2 regions of the Oerskovia sp. Root22 genome follow, and region 2 is predicted to be linked to the other one. Evidence: riboswitches for the same ligand, from Rfam matches in the RefSeq annotation. Region 2 holds a riboswitch; the other holds the start of a gene.

Region 1 (5,038 bases), on a different contig from region 2:
GATCGGGTCCGAGAAGAACGCCGTGGTCTTCGACTGGGAGCCCACGCTCATCACGGGCTCCGAGCACCTCGGCGGACCCCGTGGCACCGACCTGCGCTTCGACGACCACTCGCGCCCCACGCGCAACGACAAGCGTCGCGAGTACAACGAGCGCATGGACGCCAAGGCCGAGGCCCGCGCAGAGCTCTGGACCGAGCGCGAGTCCGGTCACTGGACGGACCCCGAGAAGGACTGACCTCCGGACACGGTGCCGCAGGGCAGCGACGGGCCGAGCGGTCGGGTGCCCCGACGCCCGACTCCCGCGCCGATGCTGTCGCCCACGACGTCCGCCCGCAGGGCGGGTACGGCCCCTCGGGTCGTGCCCGCCCTGTGGCGTACCGGTCGAGCGACGACCACCGCCCGGGTGGGACGGGAGCGGGAGGTGGGCGACGTCGTCGGGCGGGCTCACGCCGGAGAAGCTGTCAGAAATGCACCGGGCCATGCGCCGGTGCAGTTCTGACACCACGGCGCGGCAGGGTCCATGTCGTCTCACCCCGGGGTGTCACACGGTGACATGACTCCGCGCCCGGGCGCCTGGCGCGCGATGATGTCCCGGTGAATGCGCTCTCCGCACGCTCCCAGGTCGCCACGGCCCACCGGGTCGTCGTCAAGATCGGCTCCTCCTCGCTCACCGGACCGGACGGGCACCTCAGCGTCCCGGCCCTGCACGCGCTCGTCGACGTCATCGCCGCGCGGCACGCCGCGGGCGGGCAGGTCGTGCTCGTGACCTCGGGGGCGATCGCGGCGGGGATCGGTCCGCTCGGCCTCAGCGCCCGACCACGCGACCTCGCCACGGCCCAGGCCGCGGCCTCGGTGGGCCAGGGCCTCCTGGTCGCCCGGTACGCCCAGGCGTTCGCCGAGTACGGCATCCGCGTGGGGCAGGTCCTCCTCACGGCCGAGGACACCATCCGCCGCGGGCACTACCGCAACGCGCAGCGCTCGCTCGAGCGGCTCCTCGACCTGGGCGTCGTGCCCGTCGTCAACGAGAACGACGCGGTCGCGACCGACGAGATCCGCTTCGGCGACAACGACCGCCTCGCGGCGCTCGTCTCGCACCTGGTCCGCGCCGACGTCATGGTGCTGCTGACCGACGTCGACGGGCTCTACGACGGCCCGCCCTCGCGCCCCGGCACCCAACGCATCCGCGAGGTCCGCTCGCCGCTCGACCTCGAGGGCATCGAGGTCACGGGGCGCGGCAGCTCGGTCGGGACGGGCGGCATGCTCACCAAGCTCGAGTCCGTGCGCATCGCGACCGGCTCGGGCATCCCGGTCGTGCTGACCAAGGCCGCGAACGCCGAGGGCGCGCTCGCCGGGCGCGAGGTCGGGACCTGGTTCGCCGTGACGGGCAAGCGCACCACGCGCCGACGCCTGTGGCTCGCGCACGCCGCGCGCACGCGGGGGCGCCTCGAGCTCGACGAGGGGGCCGTGACCGCGGTCCTGGGCGGGCGGGCCTCGCTGCTGCCCGCGGGCGTGGTCGGGGTCACGGGCGACTTCGACGCGGGCGACCCCGTCGAGCTCGTCGCGCCCGACGGGCGCGTGATCGCGCGCGGCCTCGTGGCCTTCGACTCGACCGACATCCCCGACCTCCTCGGCCGCTCGACGCACGAGCTGCGCGACAAGCTCGGCGAGGGCTACGACCGCGAGGTCGTGCACCGCGACGACCTGGTGCTCGTGGGGCGCAGGCGCAAGGCGTCCTGAGGGCGGCTCGCGGCTGCAGCGCGGAGGCGGCGCTCGGTCCCACGACGGGGCCCGGAGACCTGGAACGGTCTCCGGGCCCCGTCTCTCGTTTGCGTTGTCTCATGGAGTGGGACGCCGCTCTCACTCCTTGACTGCACGGCGCCGGGAGGCTTTCCTGTGCGGCAGGTGAAGAGCGCCAGCGCCAAGACCCGGCTCGCTGGCCAGCAACCCTTCGATGTGACGGGGTGCTCCGGGCAGGACCTGACCGCGCCGACAGGTCGCGGTAAGCACACGACGTGACGAACGACCCCCGTCCACGGGTTCCTGTGGCGTGCCCGGGGACGGGCGGGACCCGCACGTCGTCCGACCGAAGGACGCACCATCGTGAGCCAGAGCACCCCGGCGATCTCCTCGCTGGCCTTCCTCACCCCCGGGAACTTCCCGGACGACGACCCCGCCAGCGGTCTCGAGGCGACGCTGCGGCTGTTCGAGCGCGCCGAGGCCTGGGGGTTCGACGGAGCGTGGGTCCGCCAGCGGCACCTCGAGCACGGGATCTCGTCGGCGACCGTCTTCCTCGCTGCGGCGTCCCAACGCACGAGCACGATCGAGCTGGGGACAGGCGTCATCCCGATCGGGTACGAGAGCCCGTTCCGCCTCGGGGAGGACCTCTCGACCGCCGACGTCCTCGCGCAGGGGCGCCTCCAGGTGGGCCTGAGCGCGGGCCGTCCGCCGCACGCCGACCTGATCGGTGACCTGGTCTTCGACGGGGACTGGGAGTCCCACGACTTCTCGCACGCACGCATCGAGCGGCTCGCGGCCAACCTGTCGGGCGGTTTCATCGGCGACGAGGACACCGTGGTGCACTCGCCCGGGAACGTCCAGCGGCCCCGGCTGCAGCCGCACAGCCCGGGGCTCGTCGACCGCCTCTGGTACGGCGCCGGCTCGCGCCGCTCGACCGAGTGGGCCGCGCGCAACGGGCTCAACCTCCTGACCGGCAACATCGTGGCAGGCGAGGAGTCGGACGACTTCGTCACCGCCCAGCTCGCGAACCTCGTCGCCTACCGCGCGGGGCGCGGCGACGCGCGGACCACGCGGGTCGCGCTCGGGCGGGTCATCGTGCCGACCGACTGCGCCGACGCCTCGTCGCGCCGACGCTACCGAGCCTTCGAGGAGTCGCGCCGAGCCCGGACCCTCGCCCCGCAGGGCGAGCGCCGGACGCTCTTCGCGCCCGATCTCGTGGGGCCCAGCGAGGAGATCCTCGAGCGGCTCGTGGCGGACGCCGTCGTGGGCGAGGTCAGCGAGCTGCGCCTCGAGCTGCCCTACGAGCTCAGCGACGAGGAGTACGAGCAGATCCTGCACGACGTCGCGACTCTCGTCGCCCCGGCCCTCGGCTGGACGCCGGCCACGGACCGTGCGGGAACGGCCGGCTCGACGGTGCCGGGATCGCCGCCCGTCGAGCGGACCGCCGCCGCCGTCGCCGTCGGCGCCTGACGGAGGGGGAGAACCACCATGGGACGCTATCTCGCGACGCGACTGGCCCAGGCGGTCGGCGTGCTCTGGGCCGCCTACACGGTGTCCTTCATCGTGCTCTACGCCCTGCCCGGCGACCCGGCCCAGCTCATGGCCGGGGCCGACGCCAACGACATCACCCCCGAGCAGCTCGACGCGCTCCGTGCCGAGCACGGTCTGGACCGCCCGCTCGTGGTCCAGTACTTCTCCCAGCTCGCCGGGCTGTTCCGCGGGGACCTCGGTCAGTCGATCAGCACGGGGCGCCCCGCTGCGGACCTCATCGTCGAGGCGATCCCACCGACCGTGCAGATCGCCGCGGCCGGTCTGCTGCTCGCGGTGGTGCTCGGCGGAGGGCTGGCCGTCGCGGCCACCTACACACGGTTCCGCGGTCTCGGGCAGCTGCTCCTCGGGCTGCCGCCCCTCGGGGTCGCGATCCCCGCCTTCTGGTTCGGCCTCCTGCTCATCCAGTGGTTCTCCTTCACCCTGCCGATCTTCCCCGCGATGGGGAACAAGGGGTTCGCCTCGATCGTCCTGCCCGCGATCACGCTCGCCGTGCCCACCGGGGCGACGATCGCCCAGCTGTTGTCCAAGAGCCTGGCCACCACGCTGCGGGAGCCGTACATCGACGCGGTGTGGGCCAAGGGAGCCGGTCGCCCGAGGGTCTTCTTCTCGCACGCCCTGCGCAACGCCGCGCTGCCCGCACTGACGATGACCGGCCTGATCGTCGGCCAGCTGCTCTCCGGCACGGTCGTCACCGAGACGGTGTTCTCCCGACCGGGACTCGGCCGCGTGACCGCGTCCGCGGTGCAGACCCAGGACATCCCGGTCGTGCAGGGCATCGTGATCTTCGCCGCCGTCGTGTTCGTCGTGTCCAACCTGCTCGTCGACCTGGCCTACCCGTTGCTCGATCCCCGCGTGGTGACGGGACGTCGCCGAGGCGCGACCACGCCTGGGGCGACGCCCGGGGGAGGGGCCGCCGCCCCCGAGGACCAGACCGTACCCACCAGATCGTCGACCCCCGAGGTCGCCGTCCTTCACGGAGGTGCAGCATGACCGACACCGCCCTCGCCCCGCACGAGCAGAGCGTCCTGCCGGAGGCCGATGCCGTCGACGGCACCACGCCCGGTCTTCGGCGGCCCTCGTCCGCGGACCTGCCGCCCGGCCGCGTCCGTGGCCTCTCGAGCCTCGTGGCGGGCCTGGGCTTCGTGGTCCGGCGGCCCGGTCTGCTCGCGGCCGTGGTCTGGATCGTCGTCGTCCTGGTGGCCGCCTTCGCCCCGACGCTGCTCGCGCACTCCGACCCGCTGACCGGGGTGCCGGCCGACAAGCTCCAGCCGCCGTCGGCCGAGCACTGGTTCGGGACCGACCAGCTCGGCCGCGACCTCTACTCCCGGGTGGTTCACGGCACAGCGCTCACGCTCCAGGCCTCGCTCATCGCGGTCGGCCTCGGGCTCGTCGTCGGCTCGACGCTGGGCCTGCTCGCGGGGTTCTTCGGCTCCTGGGTCGACGACGCCGTCATGCGGGTCGCCGACGTCCTGCTCGCGATCCCGAGCCTGCTGCTCTCGCTCGCGCTCGTCACGGTCCTCGGGTTCGGCACCGTGAACGTCGCGATCGCGGTGGGGCTCGCGAGCGTCGCGAGCGTCGCCCGCATCATGCGGTCCGAGGTCGTGCGCGTCCGCAGCTCGGTGTACGTCGAGGCCGCGCAGGCGTCGGGGAACCGCTGGCACCGCGTGCTGCTGCGGCACGTCCTGCCGAACTCGGCCGGGCCCGTCGTGGTCCTCGCGACCCTCGAGCTCGGCACCGCGATCCTGGCGGT
Region 2 (5,038 bases):
CGTGAGCGCCCCGATCACGACGCCGGCGGCGCCTGCTGCGACGGCCGCGCGGACGTCGCGCACCTGCACGTCGAGCTCGGCCGTGCTGAAGACGAACCCTCCCGGGCGCGGCCGGACCAGCGGGTGGACCTCGACCGGCACTCCCCCGCCCGCGGCCTCTGCGGCCACCGCGACGGCCGCCGCGAGCAGCCCGACGCTCGGCGTCAGCCCACCCGTCGCCCCCAGCGCCGAGCACAGCTCGACCCGGCTGGCGCCGACCTCGGTGGCGATCCGTACGCCGTCGGTGTCCTGGACGGCGATCTCGAGCGCGACCTCGCGTGCCATGTGCTGGTGCTCCTTGCCTCGGGGGCCGGCGCGCGACGGCGCACCGGCGGGTCAGCGGCCAGCGTAGACCCGCGCAGGACCGCGGCCCGACGGCGTCCCGTACGTGACGTCGTCGGGTCGCCCGCCCGCGAGCGCGGCCCGCGAGCCCACCTCACGCCCCGCCGGGGACGACGAGAGCGGCGCGCCCCGCGCGTGCTCGAGGCACACGGGGACGCACCGCTCCTGGTCGTGCGGGGCAGTGCCCGGGCCGGCTCAGCGGCCCGTCAGGACGACCGTCAGATGACGCCCTGGGCGATCATCGCGTCGGCCACCTTGGTGAAGCCTGCGATGTTCGCACCGAGCACGTAGTTGCCCGGCTCGCCGTACTCGTCGGCCGTCTCCTCGCAGCGCGAGTGGATGCCCTCCATGATGTGCGCGAGGCGCTCCTCGGTGTACTCGAACGTCCACGCGTCGCGCGAAGCGTTCTGCTGCATCTCGAGGGCCGAGGTCGCGACGCCGCCCGCGTTCGCGGCCTTGCCGGGCGCGAAGAGCACCCCGGCCTCCTGGAGCAGGGCCACGGCCCCCGGCGTGGTGGGCATGTTGGCGCCCTCCGCGACCGCGAGGACACCGTTGGCGACGAGCTGCTTGGCGTCCTGCTCGGTCAGCTCGTTCTGCGTGGCGCAGGGCAGGGCGACGGTCGCGGGGACGTCCCAGATGCTGCCGCCCGTGACGAGGCGCGCACCGGGGCGACGCTCGACGTAGTCGGCCACGCGTCCGCGCTCGACCTCCTTGATCTGGCGGAGGAGCTCGACGTCCACGCCTGCCTCGTCGACCACGTAACCCGACGAGTCGGAGAACGACACGACGTTCGCGCCGAGCTGCTGGGCCTTCTGGATCGCGTAGGTCGCGACGTTCCCGGAGCCCGAGACGACGACGCGCTGGCCGTCGAAGCTCTGACCCTTGGTGCGCAGCATGTGGTCGGCGAAGAAGACCGTGCCGTAGCCCGTGGCCTCGGTCCGCACGAGCGACCCGCCCCAGCTGATGCCCTTGCCCGTGAGGACGCCGGACTCGTAGCGGTTCGTGATGCGCTTGTACTGGCCGAACAGGTAGCCGATCTCGCGGCCACCCACGCCGATGTCGCCGGCCGGGACGTCGGTGTACTCACCGATGTGGCGGTAGAGCTCGGTCATGAACGACTGGCAGAAGCGCATGACCTCGCCGTCGGACCTGCCGCGCGGGTCGAAGTCCGACCCGCCCTTGCCGCCGCCGATGGGCATGCCGGTGAGCGAGTTCTTGAAGATCTGCTCGAACCCGAGGAACTTGACGATGCCCAGGTAGACCGACGGGTGGAACCGCAGGCCACCCTTGTACGGGCCGAGAGCCGAGTTGAACTCGACGCGGAACCCGCGGTTGATCTGCACGCGGTTCTTGTCGTCGACCCACGGCACGCGGAAGATGATCTGGCGCTCGGGCTCGCAGATGCGCTCGAGCACGGCGGCGTCGACGTACTGGGGGTTCTTCTGGAGCACCGGGCCGAGCGAGTCGAAGACCTCGCGCACCGCCTGGTGGAACTCGGCCTCACCAGGGTTTCGGGCGAGGACCTCGTCGTAGACGGAGTGCAGACGACTATCCATGAAGTGCTCCTCGGCAGGGCTGGCTCTTAACTGCACCAGGTTACGTACGTGTAAACACGGCCGTACTCCTGTCCCACTCTGAAAGACGGCAGGCTCACGACCTGGGACATCGCCGTTGCCCGGGGCCACTTCCCGTGGCGCGCCCCGGACCGGGCTCACCCCGGCAGGGACCGGGCCGCGGCCGGTGCGACGGCCTCCCGCCCGGCCCCCGACCGCGCCCCACCCCGGCCCCGTCGCGAAACAACCGTCCACGCCGTGAGAAATCTCGACCGGATCGGTACAGATTCGCGCCGACCGGGCTATACCCCTACCCAACGGTCACGAGCACCAGCGCCAAGCCCCGGCTCGCTGGTCAGCAACCCCTCCCACGACGGGGTGCTCCGGGAGATGACCTGGTCGCGCCGGCACCGGCGCGGCAAGCGTGCAGCACGACGACAGCGAGGACACCATGACGCAGCACCAGGCACCGCCCACCGACCCAGCCGGAGCCGACAGCGGCCTCGGCTACCGACCCGGCCCTGCCGACGGCTCACCTCTTCCGCCCCGCCCCACCGTGGTCACCCTGGTCGGCAACCCGCGCCCGGGGTCACGGACCCTGGGCGCGGCACAGGCCGTCGCGGCCCGGGTCGCCGACCACCTGGGCCTCGCGGCACGTCCGGCAGAGGCGGGTTCGACCGACCCCGCGAGCTCCCCGATCTCCCCGACCACGGCGACCATCGACCTCGCCGAGATCGCGGCCGAGATCCTGACCCCCGTGCACCCGCGCGCGGACGCCGCGCGCGAGGTCGTCGCGGGCGCGACCGTGGTGGTCGTCGCGACGCCCGTCTACAAGGGCTCGTACACCGGGCTGCTCAAGGCGTTCCTCGACCTCTACGGTCCGGACGGCCTGGCCGGGGTCGTCGTGGTGCCGGTCGTGGTGTCGGGCAACCCGGCGCACGCCCTGGCCGGCGAGGTGCACCTGCGCCCGCTCCTCGTCGAGCTCGGCGCCACGGTCCCCACGCGCACGCTCGCCCTGCTGGACTCCCAGCTGGGCGAGGCCGAGCTCGCGAGCACCGTCGACGCCTGGCTCGACCGTGCGGGAGGCCCGTTGCTCCGGGCGGCGAGCGCCGCCGTCGGGCAGGACGTCCCCACCCACCAGACCGCCCCCGAGCTCGCCGAGGTGACCCGATGACCGCCGAACCCACCACCCGCTCCGACGTCGCGGGCCTCGCCGGGCTCGAGGCCCTGCTCCACGAGCAGGACGAGCCCCAGCTCAGCCCCGACGCCTACAAGGCCGTGTTCCGGCAGCACCCCGCGGGCGTCGCGGTCGTCGCGCTGCACCACGAGGGGCGGCCCGTAGGCTTCACCGCGACGTCGGTCATCTCGGTCTCGGCCGCGCCGCCGCTGCTCGCGTTCTCGCTCGCGTCGACGTCGTCGTCGTGGCCCGCGATCTCCGCGGCCCGCACGGTCACGGTCAACTTCCTCAGCGCCGACCAGGACGACGTGTCGGCGCGCTTCGCGACGAGCGGGATCGACCGCTTCGCAGCCGGCGGATGGTCACCGCTCGACTCCGGGGAGCCCGTGATCGACGGTGCGCTGTCCTGGGTGCGCGGGCGCATCATCCAGCGCACGCCCGTGGGCGACAGCTACCTGGTCTCGCTGCGCGCGCTCGCGTCGGGGACGCGCAGCGACGCGACGCCGCTCGTCTACCACGACCGGTCCTACCACCGGATCGGGGACCMCTCGCCCTTGCCGTGTGCCGGTTACCAGGTCCAGCCGCGCGCGCTGAGCTCGAGCTCCTCGCGCAGCCGCTCGTCCTCGTCGCTGCGCAGGCCCGCGGCGAGCGGGTCCGCGTCGACCTCGAGACCGCTGAGCCGGCACGCCTCGCGCAGCAGCGCGTCGTACGCGCCCTGCGCGGCGAGGTAGTGGTGCGCCCGGGCGTAGACGCCCGGGTCGTCCTGGACGTCGCGCAGCTCGTGCGCGAGCTGGCCCAGGCGGATCTGGAGGCCCAGCGCCACGAGGGGGTCGGGTGCCCGACGGCGCCGCTCGCGCCAGGTGGTCCGGTGCGCCCGGAGGGGAGGGAGGACGTCCACGGGGGGTCGGTCGTGGCGCACCGTGAGCCACGCGATGACGGCGACCGTCGCCGCGCCCACCACGCCGGAGATCACGAGAAGCCACATCGTCGGAGCCTTCTTCCGTGCCCCTGCGCGCAGCGCACGTGCCCGCAGGACAGTTCCAGCCTAGGACGTGTGGGAGCGCTCCGCCAGGGTCGGGGACGGCCACGTGGCCCTGCGCGGGAGACGGGAGGCGCCCGCCGAGACCGGGGTCCGGGCGGGCACCTCTTGCGTCTCGTAGGGCATCGCCTGGCGACGCCCCGTGCTAGCCCGCCGTGAACCCCTTGGCCCGGCGGGCGTCGGCCGGGCCCCACAGGTCGGTCTTGACCTCGGCCCTGACGAGCGGCACGACCTCCTCCGCGAACCGGCGCAGCACGTCGTCCTGCCGCGCCGGCTCCAGGAGGTGGTTGATCGAGACCGACTGCAGGTCGTGCCCGTAGCTCTGGTGGTAGTCGAGGATCTTCTCGGCGACGCGCTCGGGCGAGCCCACGAGGGCCGGGCCGCGCTCGACGGCCTCCTCGATGGTCCGGAAGCTCGTGACCTTGCCGACCGCGGCCGGGTCGTGCTTGCGCAGGTCTGCGCGCGCGACGGCTCCCTCGTAGATGGGGCGGAACTCCTCGATCGCCTGCTCGGTCGTGTCCGCGAGGAACAGCCCGCCCGAGCCGGAGCCGACGAACCCGTACGCCGGGTCGTGGCCCGCGGCCGCGTACTGCTCGCGGTAGTGGTCGATCAGCACCTGGTAGTTCTCGCGGGGCTGGAACGCGTTGGCGCTCACGATCGGGTCGCCCCACCTCGCGGCGAGCTCGACCGCGAAGCGCGAGGTCGCGGACCCGTGCCAGATCCGGAACGCGCCGTCGTACGGGCGGGGCAGGGTCGTGGCGCCCTGCAGGTCGGGGCGGTGGCGGCCCTCCCAGTCGACCTCCTCACCGCTCAGGAGCAGGCGGAGCAGCTCGTAGTTCTCCTCGAGGTACTCGTACTGCCGGTCGATGTCGAGGCCCAGCAGCGGGT

What was found. Region 2 has a riboswitch for S-adenosylmethionine ahead of ASE15_RS17595 (NADPH-dependent FMN reductase). Riboswitches for the same ligand answer to the same signal wherever they lie in the genome.
Region 1: another riboswitch for S-adenosylmethionine. It lies ahead of ASE15_RS11060 (LLM class flavin-dependent oxidoreductase); the one in region 2 lies ahead of ASE15_RS17595 (NADPH-dependent FMN reductase).

The regions. Positions count from the first base shown of each region.
Region 1 covers NZ_LMIL01000009.1:123,426-128,463, forward strand. Annotated here, with positions in the region: gene obgE (GTPase ObgE) at 1-235, shown strand, start outside; gene proB (glutamate 5-kinase) at 595-1,737, shown strand; SAM riboswitch class IV at 1,902-2,012, shown strand; gene ASE15_RS11060 (LLM class flavin-dependent oxidoreductase) at 2,101-3,207, shown strand; gene ASE15_RS11065 (ABC transporter permease) at 3,226-4,278, shown strand; gene ASE15_RS11070 (ABC transporter permease) at 4,275-5,038, shown strand, end outside.
Region 2 covers NZ_LMIL01000011.1:496,896-501,933, reverse strand. Annotated here, with positions in the region: gene ASE15_RS17605 (copper homeostasis protein CutC) at 1-324, opposite strand, end outside; gene gdhA (NADP-specific glutamate dehydrogenase) at 600-1,937, opposite strand; SAM riboswitch class IV at 2,254-2,365, shown strand; gene ASE15_RS17595 (NADPH-dependent FMN reductase) at 2,386-3,108, shown strand; partial or broken gene ASE15_RS17590 (flavin reductase family protein) at 3,105-3,638, shown strand; gene ASE15_RS17585 (hypothetical protein) at 3,680-4,096, opposite strand; gene ASE15_RS17580 (LLM class flavin-dependent oxidoreductase) at 4,296-5,038, opposite strand, start outside.